2 regions of the Virgibacillus alimentarius genome follow, and region 2 is predicted to be linked to the other one. Evidence: a T-box and tRNA genes for the amino acid it is inferred to sense, from the RefSeq annotation. Region 2 holds a T-box; the other holds one or more tRNA genes.
The links. A T-box is a leader RNA that pairs with one kind of tRNA and senses whether it is charged. The one in region 2 lies ahead of tyrS (tyrosine--tRNA ligase), so its partner is inferred to be a tRNA-Tyr.
Positions count from the first base shown of each region.

Region 1 (6,511 bases), on a different contig from region 2:
CCCCGCCGCTTCCCATGCACGGAACAGATCTTTTGCTTTTTCCTTTGACGGCATAAATGCAATACCACAATCACCGCCACCAGCTCCTGATGGTTTACCAGCACCACCGAACTGTTCAGCTAAATCACATAGTTTACCTAATAATGGAGTTTCTATATCGACGTTAGTATTATTTCCTACAGTAGATAAAGCCTGTCTGTTTTTCTTTACTCCACTTAATAGAAGATCTATATCGTTTTGTTGCATCCCTTGATAAAAATGAGTAACAGCTTTCGCACTATCATCAAGAAACTGCCCAAATTGAGATGTATTATTTTGTTTAAGCTTTAAAACTTTATCAACTAGCTTAGCAGTAGAGGCTGGATTACCTGTCCACCCTATACAAATATGTACATTTTCAGGTAGACTAACTGGATGAACGGATAGATAAGACCAATTTTCTTCTAGTAATTCCATTAAAGAGTTAGCATTCCTATACATCTCCTTTAACCACTCAGCTTGAAAGGAGGCGTACTTTAGCATTCCACCATAGGATGAGGCCGCAACATCAGCACCAGATCCATTACCTTGCGTTTTTACATGCGAAATAGCCGCAAGCTTGAAAATGAGAGATGCGGATGGGTTTGGTAAATATTTTTTCAATATCGCAGCAATGATCGAAGTGACTACAGCAGCACTTGAACCTAAGCCATATTTCACTCCAGATATGTCATCAAGTTCACTTTTTACTTTTAACGAGAAACCTCCCGTAGTAATACTATTTTCTTCTAAAAAATTTAAAGCAATAGTCATCGCATCTTTCGCAAAACGGATACGATCATCGTTTGCATGAACGTTAATATTACTATTTTCATAGTCCCAAGTAATATGATTAAGATTAAAATTCTCTAAGGTTAAGAAGTTTTCATGGCTTTCCTCAATTGTGGCATATACAAAGCGGTTAACCGCCATGACGACTAACTTATGGTGAGGCTCAAGTACAGCAAACTCACCAGCGATCATTAGTTTACCAGGAACCTTTATGGTCAATGATGTCTTGGACAAAGCGTTTCAACCCCTATTTATAGGATATTCCCTGACCCGCACGACTTAGAATAACATCTGTTACACCAGGTACATGCATTAGTGCTGTTTTAATTTTTTCTTCATTTTCCGGTAAATAAAGCACTTTTACATTTGGTCCGGCATCAATCGTAAAATAAGCCGAAATGCCACCTTCTCGCAAGCTTTGCACAGCCTGCATGACAGTCATTGTTGTATCGGCCCAATACGTAAATGGCGGATTTGCCCCAAGCGTTGTTGCATGCATTCTTAGACAGTTTGCTTCTGCTATCTGACCTACCTTTTCAAAATCACGTTCCTGAATCCCTTGCTTTATCTGTTCTAAATCATTAGGAATACTATCAACCCAGCTCTGAAAAAATGCAGAGGTATCTACCGTTCTTCTCATACCTTCCCGGCTTGAAACCTTCTTCATATCAGCCGACAAAACAACCGCAGCAACCCGAATATCCCAATGTTCAACGGGAGCTATTGGGACAGCATATGAGTCAGATCCATCTGTTTTTACGCCTTGCTGCCACTCAGCAAATCCGCCATAAATCGAACGGCAAGCTGAGCCAGAACCTTGTCTTGTTATCCGTGAAAGTTCATAATCGCTTAGTTGCAATCCCATTGCCCGGGTTGCAGCTCCTGCAAGAGCAGCAAAACCAGAAGCAGAGGAGGCAAAACCTGCAGCCGTTGGCACATCATTAATCGAATGAACATCAGCGTATAGCGTTTTATCACTTAAATTCCTAATTAAATCCAGAAAGCTTCGAACACGATCGTACTCTACCCCTGTAATACGCTTATCATCTAAAGTAAATATATCCTCTGATAAATCTTCCCGAAATTCAACAGAAGTAGTTGTACTAAAACCATCCAATGTTAGAGATAAGCTATTATTCGTTGGCAATATGAATGACTCATCCCGTTTTCCCCAATATTTGATTAAGGCAATATTCGTATGTGCTTTAGCTGTCGCCTTCATGATAGATATATCTCCTTTTCTTCTCCCTGAATCAAAGGTATTTATGATTGATCCTTTTTCCGTAAAACAAATGGCCACACAGCATGTGCACCAAATCGTCTTAACTTTTCAGAAAGCTGTCTTGAATGCACTTCATTTTTTGCTAGTGCAATAATACAACCACCATTTCCTCCGCCAGTAAGTTTTGCACCTAAAGCTCCTTCTTGACGGGCAAAGTAGATCAATTTGTTTAATCCCGCATCACTTACACCGAGCGCCTCTAATTCTTTTTGTGCCTCGTCTAACATCTTGCCCAATATTTGTTTACCAGCCTTTTCCAAAGCATGCTTTGCCTGGTGTGTTAATTCCCCGATGCGATCCAGTTTGGACTGAATGATTTTAGGAGCAGCTTTAAGCAGCTCTGTTACGGATTCAACTGCTAAACGTGTATCTCCTACTCTTCCGGAGTCAGCTACAATAAAGTGAAAATCGTCGCTAAGATTGATAAATTCGATGGAGCGATCTTTCTCATACCACACTGGTGATTGTGACATGATAGTTAATGAATCAATGCCACTTGGTGCTCCATGTGCATAGGTCTCAGAAATATTTGCGAAATAGAGTAACTCTTCTTCTGTATAGGATACGTTAGCATAAGCAAACAAGGATCTAACCACCGCGACTGCAACGGATGCACTGGAACCAAGGCCCTTACCAGGGGGTATCGATGATTGTATTTGAACTAATAAATCCTCACAGGGCATATTAAGATACTTTAAGGTGCTTTTAATACAATTGACAATGCCTTCTAGTGATTCTGGGGCTGAATCAATTGGACCATGATAAAACGAACTGTCAATTTTTACAGAACCAGGGACATATTCAATAACGGATTCCACACCAACTAATGGAAAAGGAATTGCAATTGCAGGCTGCCCATGGACAACTGCATGTTCGCCAATTAATATTAATTTACTATGAGCTATGCCGATAGCTATTTGTTCTGAGGTTGTTGCCTTTTCTGCACTCATTTTATATACTCTTCCACCAATTCTTTTGCTTTTCCGACACGAATTTCTTTTACATCGACTAATTTCTCAGCAATAATATCGATCATCTCCCCAGTAGCCCCTGCTGCAATTGCAACAGAACGAGAATGTAGTGCCATATGCCCTTTTTGGATCCCATCAGTTACTAATGCTTTTAATGCCCCAAGATTTTGTGCCAATCCAACCGATACAATAATTTGAGCAAGTTCTTGCGCCGATTCCACGCCTAAAATTTTATGCGCTAATTTCGAAATTGGGTGGACGTTTATCGAACCGCCAACAGTACCAACGGACATAGGCAATTCTAATTCGCCGACCAAATTCCCCTCATGATCCACATACCATGTTGTCATGGAACCGTATGAACCATGACGGACTGCATATGCATGTGCGCCAGCTTCAACTGCGCGCCAGTCGTTCCCTGTAGCAATAACAACTGGATCTATTCCATTCATTATACCTTTATTATGCGTCACTGCTCGATATGGATCAGAGGCAGCAAACTCATATGCATGTACAACTCCATCGCGAACTTCTTCACCAGTATAGTTTTCATCTGCTAATAATTCAGGAGGAATCACACAACGTGCACGGGCTAAACAACGATCAGCATAATTGGAAAGAATACGTAAATAAACTTTCCCATCTGTTAGCTGTTCTACAATTGGAGCTAATGATTCTACCATTGTGTTTATTATATTCGCACCCATTGCGTCGCATGTATTCACATATAAATGTAAGACAAGCATTTGGCTAAAGGCGGATCCGGATTCTTCATTTAGAATACGAACTTCTAAATCTTCTGCTCCGCCACCTCTTGCAACCATACTTGGGTAGGCAGCATTTGCATCTTCAATCAAAGCTTGTTTTTCTTTCAAGATAGCGTCCTTTGCAGCATAAATATCAGGACACCCTACAACTTGAATCTGGCCAATCATCAATCTATCTGTAGCCTCTGTCGTAAAGCCCCCAGCTTCCCTAACAATTTTTGCAATATAACTTGCAGAGGCAACAACAGAAGGTTCTTCAATAGCCATTGGGATCGCATATTCCTTCCCATTAATTAAAAAATTCAACCCTAATCCGAGTGGAAGGGGAAAGGAACCCACAACATTTTCTATCATTTTATCCGCAGTACCGACTGGCAGCGGTTCCGCAGAAAATAAATCATTCTTTTCTTCCCCAGAAAGACCATACATTTTTGCCACTAATGCTCTGCGCTCTTCAACTGTCATATTATAAAAACCTGGAATTCTAGAAGTTCTCACGCTACCTCATCCTTTTGAAGTCCATAATTATTTACATCTAAAATATCTATATAAAGCCTTCACTTTTATTTTTCTCAAATAGTAATTATAACATGTTTTATAATTTTTGTATCTATTATGTTAAAAAAGAGTACAAAATGCAAATAAACAAGGTTGACTACAATCATAGCGACCTTGTTTGTTCATGTACTTTATTTTATGTATGATGTATAACCTTAACATTTTTATCATTTTAAGTGGTGAGCCATGGAGGATTCGAACCTCCGACCCTCTGATTAAAAGTCAGATGCTCTACCGACTGAGCTAATGGCTCCTGTATTGTAGTTTTCTTATTTTGTATGAGCGTTTATCATTGGCGACCCCTGCATCTTCCAGCTTATTCAAGGAGGTTAGGTGCTTCGGGGTTACTCGCAGCTGATTCGGTGGGAGCTTTGCTCGTTGCTCTACCGACTGAGCTAATGGCTCCTGTATTGTAGTTTTCTTATTTTGTATGAGCGTTTATCATTGGTGACCCTGCATCTGCTGACTTTTTTCGAAAGTCATTTTTTATGTAGAATAACCTAGATTATATTAATTTTCAATTCAAAAATTGCTCTAAAAACAAAAAAATGGCTGGGCTGCTAGGATTCGAACCTAGGCTACACGGGATCAAAACCCGATGCCTTACCGCTTGGCTACAGCCCAACAATCGTATAAATATATGGTGGAGGGGGGCAGATTCGAACTGCCGAACCCAGAGGGAGCGGATTTACAGTCCGCCGCGTTTAGCCACTTCGCTACCCCTCCATATTCTTGCCTTTAGTACATTTATTATACATATAAATGATACATTTTAATTGAAATGGTGCCGGCCAGAGGACTTGAACCCCCAACCTACTGATTACAAGTCAGTTGCTCTGCCAATTGAGCTAGACCGGCATTTTTACATTTATTAAATGATAAGATTTTAAATCATAACGATCCCTGCATTTTCTAACTTGGCAGAGATAATATGTGTGTCCGAAGACTTCCTTTTATACTATAAATGAAAAACACTCAAAATGCAATAATTTGAAATGGTGGAGGATGCAGGGCTCGAACCTGCGACCCCTTGCTTGTAAGGCAAGTGCTCTCCCAGCTGAGCTAATCCTCCCACAGCATAAAATCTAATATGCTTATTTCAGTAAGATAAATTTAAAACCATCCACTTCGAAATAGCTTTTTTTATAAACAATTGGTGACCCGTACGGGATTCGAACCCGTGTTACCGCCGTGAAAGGGCGGTGTCTTAACCGCTTGACCAACGGGCCTAGCACTAAATAGTATAAGAACAAAAAACAGCTCATATATCTTTTTTAAAATGTTTGTCGTAAACCAACGAATCTTATTATATACAGATTAAATATTTTTGTAAAGAGTAAAATGCATTTTTTTATAAAAATTTTTTTCTATCATGATTTCAGGGCAAAAAGGCTATAATAACAGTAACTTTTCATGATAAACAGTACGCTTATGATACACAGTTTTTTCTATATAGTAAGATTGTATATGCTTCTTTAAGGAAATAAATTAAGTTATAATAGGAAATATAAAATATTTTGGAGGTGCCACATGTCAAGTTTATTAGAAGGAAAAAATATTGTTGTCATGGGTGTTGCAAATGAGAGAAGCATTGCATGGGGAATAACAAAATCATTACATAATGCAGGTGCGAATCTCATCTTTACTTATAGACAAGAGCGATCTTACCAAAAATTAGTAAGGTTACTTGAAAAAAATAATATTACACCAAAGTTAACTGTATCTTGCGATGTCGAAAGCGATGAAAGCATTAAGGTAGCGTTTAAAGAAATAGAAGACAAAGTTAATGTCATTCATGGCCTCGTTCATTCCGTCGCATTTGCTAAAAGAGAAGAATTACAAGGCGAGTACGCGGATACATCTAGGGATGGATTTTTACTAGCGCAAAACATTAGCGCTTATTCCCTAGTAGCTGTCACTAAGCAAGCAAAAGCGTTAATGACAGAGGGCGGAAGTATCGTAACACAAACCTATATCGGTTCAGAACAAGTTATACCAAATTATAATGTCATGGGAGTTGCCAAAGCTTCACTCGAAGCTAGTGTCCGGTATTTAGCTGAAGATATGGGTAAATATGGCATCCGTGTAAATGCTATCTCTGCTGGACCGATACGTACATTGTC
Region 1 is NZ_JAGIKX010000010.1:57,431-63,941, forward strand. It holds gene J2Z81_RS07575 (phosphomevalonate kinase) at 1-1,044, opposite strand, end outside; gene mvaD (diphosphomevalonate decarboxylase) at 1,058-2,032, opposite strand; gene mvk (mevalonate kinase) at 2,074-3,042, opposite strand; gene J2Z81_RS07590 (hydroxymethylglutaryl-CoA reductase, degradative) at 3,039-4,328, opposite strand; tRNA gene J2Z81_RS07595 (tRNA-Lys) at 4,566-4,641, opposite strand; tRNA gene J2Z81_RS07600 (tRNA-Gln) at 4,938-5,012, opposite strand; tRNA gene J2Z81_RS07605 (tRNA-Tyr) at 5,030-5,114, opposite strand; tRNA gene J2Z81_RS07610 (tRNA-Thr) at 5,171-5,246, opposite strand; tRNA gene J2Z81_RS07615 (tRNA-Val) at 5,385-5,460, opposite strand; tRNA gene J2Z81_RS07620 (tRNA-Glu) at 5,543-5,617, opposite strand; gene fabI (enoyl-ACP reductase FabI) at 5,919-6,511, shown strand, end outside.
Region 1: it has a tRNA-Tyr gene. The T-box ahead of tyrS (tyrosine--tRNA ligase) is inferred to sense a tRNA for this amino acid. The anticodon was not compared.

Region 2 (6,511 bases):
AATGTATTGCTTATAAAATAATTTTCTTTTGCTAAATAGGTAACTGCCATTTCTCTTACAAAAACAGAATCTAAGGATAATTCCCGGTGGATAAAGCAGGTGAATTGATGATTACTCTGTTTATACTGTATAATGGCAAATATTAATTTTTTTAATTTTTCCATAGATGTTAATGAGTTTGCTTGTTTTAACGTATTTTCTATTATTTCTAAATAAGCTTCATAATATTGAGTGACTGCATACTCTAATAAACCCTGTTTACTTTTGAAATAATAGCTTATTAAAGAGACATTAACAGAAGCTCTATCGGCAATATCCCTCACGGATGTTCCATGGAAACCATTTTGAAAAAATAGTACAGAAGCAGCATCAATAACCTTTTGTTTCGATGAGTTAGCTTTCATTGCAATTCAACTCCTTAATTCACAATTACGACAAAGATTGTAGATATCCTTCCATTTTCCCTCGACAAATACTTTTAGAATTTGTCGAAGTACATCAAAAGAAAGGAAGATTTTTTGTTTGAAACTGTTACATACTCTGGAAATAGAGTAAACGATTATACTTTATTACTGAAGCAATTAACTGCATTATCAAAAGATGAGGAAGACCCTATTGCAATACTATCAAATGCAACCGCGTTACTAAATCAGTTTTTATCGGAAGTAAATTGGGTGGGCTTCTATCTCTGGAAAGATAATGAGTTAGTACTTGGTCCGTTTCAAGGCTTACCAGCATGCATAAGAATACCGTTTGGAAAGGGAGTTTGCGGGACAGCTGTTAAAGAGCGTAAAACACTAAGAGTCAACGATGTCACGCAGTTTCCAGGACACATCGCTTGTGATAGTGCAAGTAAATCGGAAATTGTCGTCCCTATCTTTGTTCAAGATACGATATATGGTGTTTTAGATGTTGATAGCCCAGTAACAAATCGTTTTGATGAACTGGACGAAACACACCTTCAAAAATTCACAGCTGCTTTAGAAAAATTTCTCAACTAGCATCATTTATTATTCTATAAAAAATAATAGTGTTGACTTCTGTATCTATAACTTATATACTATTCTTTGTGTAAAATAATAAGGTAGCCTATGTGAACCGCTGGTTGCTATCATTTTGTTCCTCTACTTAGGAGGTGTATCGTGTAACTCTCTGCTGCTGGAGCGATGGTACATGAAAACATAATGAACAACAGTTAGGAACACGGTCGATTTATTTTATGCAAATAAAATAAAAGGAGGAAATGTCCTATGTCACGTTTTACTGGTTCCGTTTGGAAAAAATCACGACGTCTTGGCATTTCATTAACTGGTACAGGTAAAGAATTAGATAAGCGCCCTTATGCTCCTGGGCAACACGGTGCTAATCAACGTAGAAAGATTTCTGAATATGGCTTACAGCTTCAAGAGAAGCAAAAGTTACGCTATATGTATGGACTGAATGAACGCCAATTCCTTAACTTGTTTAATGAAGCAGGAAAAATGAAAGGTGTTCACGGTGAAAACTTTATGATTCTACTTGAATCCCGCCTAGATAATATTGTTTATCGCCTAGGTCTTGCACGTACACGTAAGCAAGCTCGTCAGCTTGTAAATCACGGACATATCACTGTGGATGGCAGCCGTGTAGACATCCCTTCATTCCGCTTAAAACCAGCTCAAGAAATTGGATTAAGAGAAAAAGCGAAGAACTTAGATATTATTAAAGAGGCTATTGAAGTAAACAATTTTGTACCTGAGTATCTTAATTTTGACGCGGATCAAATGACAGGAAGTTATGTTCGTTACCCTGAGCGTTCTGAATTACCAGCAGAAATCAATGAAGCGCTTATCGTAGAGTTCTATTCACGTCATTAATAAAAAAACTGTTCACTATTTGTGAACAGTTTTTTTATGGTATAAAAGGCTGTATGCATAACATATATGCTCATACAACCTTCATTTGTTTATTTATATTGAATTAAATTGTACTTTTTCTTTCCACGTCTAATAACAGTAAATCTATCTTCAATGCGGTCATTTGCTGTAATAACATATTGTAGGTCTTGCTGTCTCTCTCCATTAATATAAATAGCTCCATTATTAATATCCTCCCTCGCCTGTCTTTTTGACGAGGATATAGAAGCATTTACAAGAAGATCGATTAAACCGATATCTGTTTTTTCCATTTCATAAGTCGGAACGTCTTTAAATCCTTGCTCAATATCATTGCCAGACAGTTGTTTCAAATCACCTTTAAACAATGAAGTAGATATTTTTTGGGCTTGTTCTAACGCTGATTGACTATGAACCAATTTTGTCATTTCTTCTGCTAAACGTCTTTGTGCAATACGATTCTCCGGATTATTTTCCACCTCTGCTTGCAAAAGATTTAATTCATCCTCTTCTAAGAACGTGAAATAATGCAAGAATTTCATAACATCCCGGTCATCCGTATTAAACCAAAACTGATAAAACTCATAAGCTGTTGTTTTATTAGGATCTAACCATACAGCACCGCCAGCGGTTTTGCCAAATTTAGTTCCATCCGCTTTCGTGATCAATGGAACAGTCAATCCAAAAGCCGTTACTTCTTCATCTTTATCTTCACGGGAACGACGAATAAATTCCATACCAGCTGTTATGTTCCCCCACTGATCACTTCCGCCTATTTGTAATGTGCAATTCTCTTCTTCATATAATTTCAGAAAATCAAGAGATTGTAAAATCATATAGCTAAACTCTGTATAGGAAATTCCTTGTTCAATGCGAGCTGAAACAGATTCTTTTGCTAGCATATAGTTAATTCCAAAATGTTTACCAGCGTCTCTTAAAAAGTCAATAATGGTCATACTCGCCAGCCAATCATGATTATTACGAGCAACAGCTGCATTTTCCCCATGATCAAAGTTTAATATTTTAGCTAATTGCTGTTTAATCTTTTCACTGTATCCTTTTACAACATCAGCACTATTTAGGGAACGTTCACTAGACCGACCACTAGGATCTCCGATCATTCCTGTTCCTCCGCCGATCAATGCGATTGGCTTATGCCCTGCCCGCTGAAACCTTTTTAACATAACAATCGGCAATAAATGACCGATATGTAAACTATCTGCTGTTGGATCAAACCCACAGTACAATGTGACCTGTCTATCTGTCAAATGCTTTTTAAGTCCTTCCCAGTCTGTTGTTTGTTGAATTAATCCCCGTTTTTCTAAATCCTGTAAAATATCCATTCATTACACACCTCACCATTTTTTAAATAAAAAAACTCATCCCTAATCATCATAAGGGACGAGTTTATACGCGTTACCACCCTTGTTGCAAAAATTTTTGCCACTTTGGTATTGTTAACGATGAAATCACCGTCTCTTTAGCTCTAAATAATCGAACTAAAGTTGATGCTCGAGATTGTAATTCGTCTGTAAATATATACTGGCTCGCACCAACCGCCAGTTCTCTTTTATAGGGATTCACAAAACTACTTCGATCTTTCTTCGCAATTTAATTATTATATTATAATATATATTCTTACCATATTTTACACCAAAAAGCAATAGTATATATCCTCATCTCACCTATCTACACCTAAAATTTCTTGTATGCTATAATAATAATGTATTTTTGATGTTCGATTGAACATCATTTTAGGAGGTTAACCGTGGATCTTAAAGAAACACTTCGAAGATATTATACTAAAATTAAATCGATAGTAAAGAATGAGAAATTGCAAAAGAATTTTCGTATTACATATGACATTATGTGGAATATTATTTTACTTTTACTCCTTACAGCTTTTATTGGATTATTTTTCATTGGCGGGATGGGTGCCGGCTATTTTGCTTCCCTAGTTAAAGACGAACCCATTCGAAGCTATGAAAATATGAAAAAAGATATTTATAATTATGAAGAAACTTCAAAACTTTATTTTAGCGACGGGAAATATTATGGAGATGTGCGCTCAGATATATACCGAGAAGAGGTTTCTTTAGATCAGGTTTCTGATACCTTAATCAACGCCGTTATTGCAACAGAGGATCAATATTTTAATGAACATGAAGGCGTTGTACCAAAAGCTATCGTTCGAGCCATTGTTCAAGAAGTAACAAATTCAAATGTTAAAACAGGTGGAAGCACACTGACTCAGCAACTTATAAAGAATCAAATACTGACAAATGAAGTGTCTTTTGACCGTAAAGCAAAAGAAATCCTTTTGGCACTTCGCCTAGAAAATTTCTTTACAAAAGACCAAATATTAGAAGCTTACTTAAATATAATTCCATATGGCCGTGAAGCATCAGGTGGGAATGTTGCTGGCGTACAAACTGCAGCCAAAGGAATCTTTGGTGTAGACGCGGAAGATGCAAACTTACCACAGGCAGCATTTTTAGCAGGGCTGCCACAAAGCCCTTCATACTATACACCCTTTACAAATGAAGGAAAGCTAAAAGATAAGGAAAATCTACAACCAGGATTAAACCGAATGAAAACTGTTTTAAATCGGATGTATGAGGAAGGCTATATTACGAAAAAAGAATATAAAAAAGCAATAGATTATGATATTATAGATGATTTCATTGAAAAACCAAAGAAAAATCCACAAAAATCCTATTTCGCAGATGAAGTCCAAAAGAGAGCTAAATTTATTTTAAAAAACATACTAGCTAAAAAAGACGGATATACGAAAGAGGATTTAAAAAGTGATCAAAAGTTAAACAAACAATATACAAAATATGCAGATCGCGCTTTACGAAGAAATGGATATAAAATTCACACAACAATAGATAAGGAAATATATAATAAATTCCAAGAGGTCGTAAAAAATTATCAGCATTTTGGTCCTGATATTACTGCAATTGATGAAAACGGAGAAGAAATAACAGATCCTGTCCAAGCAGGCGCAGTCTTAATTGAGAACCACACTGGAAAAATAATCAGCTTTGTAGGTGGTCGTGATTACAGCAAAGAGAATCAAGTAAATTTCGCTACTCAATCTAAACGATCAAATGGTAGTACAATGAAACCGATCCTTACGTACGCCCCAGCTTTTGAAGAAGGTATTATTCAACCGGGAACACCACTGGCAGATTTCAAAATGCCAAGTGATGGCTGGCTACCAGACAACTACGCAAAAGGGGAGCATGGTCTCGTTTCTGCCCGGGAGGCGCTTACGAATTCATATAACATTCCTGTGGTAAGAGTTTATAAACAATTAATAGATGGTAATCTAGGAAAAAAATATATGGAAAAAATGGGGATTACTACTATCTCGGATGACGAGTATACATTCCCATCCCTTTCAATTGGCGGGACAACACACGGGGTCACTGTGGAAGAAAATACTAATGCCTTTTCAACGTTTGGTAATGACGGAAAATTTAGGAATGCCTACATGATTGAAAAAATAACGACAAGTGATGGAGAAGTCATCTATAAACATGAGTCCGAACCAGTAAAGGTATTTTCTCCAGAAACAGCTTATTTAACGCTAGACATCATGCGAGATGTAATCAATAAAGGAACTGGCACATATATAAAATCACAATTAAAACATAACGATGTTGACTGGGCCGGAAAAACAGGAACGTCAAATGATTATAAAGACGCATGGTTTGTAGGTACAAATCCAAATGTAACGTTTGGCGCTTGGATAGGTTATGATAGTAACCATGGCTTAGATGATTGTCCGGGCTGTTCATTAAGTTATAGTCAGCGAAATATGAAGCTTTGGACTGAGCTGATTAACAGTGCATCTGAAATTAATCCAGATCTAGTTACTCCAAAAGAAAAATTCAAACGTCCAAACGGTATTGTTGAGCGCAGCTATTGTGCACCTTCCGGGAAACTACCTACAGACCTATGTAGGAAAGCAAAACTTGTCAAGGCAGATTTGTTTAACGAAAAATACGTACCAACGGAAAAAGATGATAGTCTAATTAGCGGAAAGTCCGAAAAGAGTAAGCGGAAAAAACCCAAAAAAGGAAACGGCGTATTATTCAACCGTGACTTTTTAGAAGAACATGGCTATGACGAATTAGACGATCTCAGTAAATTATTTCCACAAAAAGACTAGACAGAAATACATGCTGCTTTTAGCGATCAAATAAAAAAGCGTTAGGTATTACGGAAAATAAATGCCCGCTCTAAAATCTATTAAAAATTCTTATATTTAGTCCATTAAGAAGTATAGCTAAATATTGTATCAAGTAGATAAGAACAAAAGTACAAGCGCCCGTATAGCGACGTACGGACTGGACGGAACCGTAAGAGATAAAAGAAACATCGGTATGCCGTCGTTGGCCGCAAAGTTCGTAATTAGTCGGCCTTCCTTAAACAAGGAAGGCACGCTAGTCGATGGGCGCTGAAGCTGGACGTGGCTAGACCCACTTAACGCACAGGTACAAAGATTTATAATTTCCTAGACTACGAGAAAAAAAGAAGAGGGTCTGTCCTCTTCTTTTTTCTCGTAATAAACAATATATTGTTCTAAATACTAAAAATTTAATACACTATCTTGTATAATATAAATA
Region 2 is NZ_JAGIKX010000037.1:13,498-20,008, forward strand. It holds gene refZ (forespore capture DNA-binding protein RefZ) at 1-404, opposite strand, end outside; gene J2Z81_RS13755 (GAF domain-containing protein) at 519-1,001, shown strand; gene rpsD (30S ribosomal protein S4) at 1,251-1,856, shown strand; gene tyrS (tyrosine--tRNA ligase) at 1,946-3,217, opposite strand; T-box leader at 3,269-3,488, opposite strand; gene J2Z81_RS13770 (transglycosylase domain-containing protein) at 3,643-6,054, shown strand.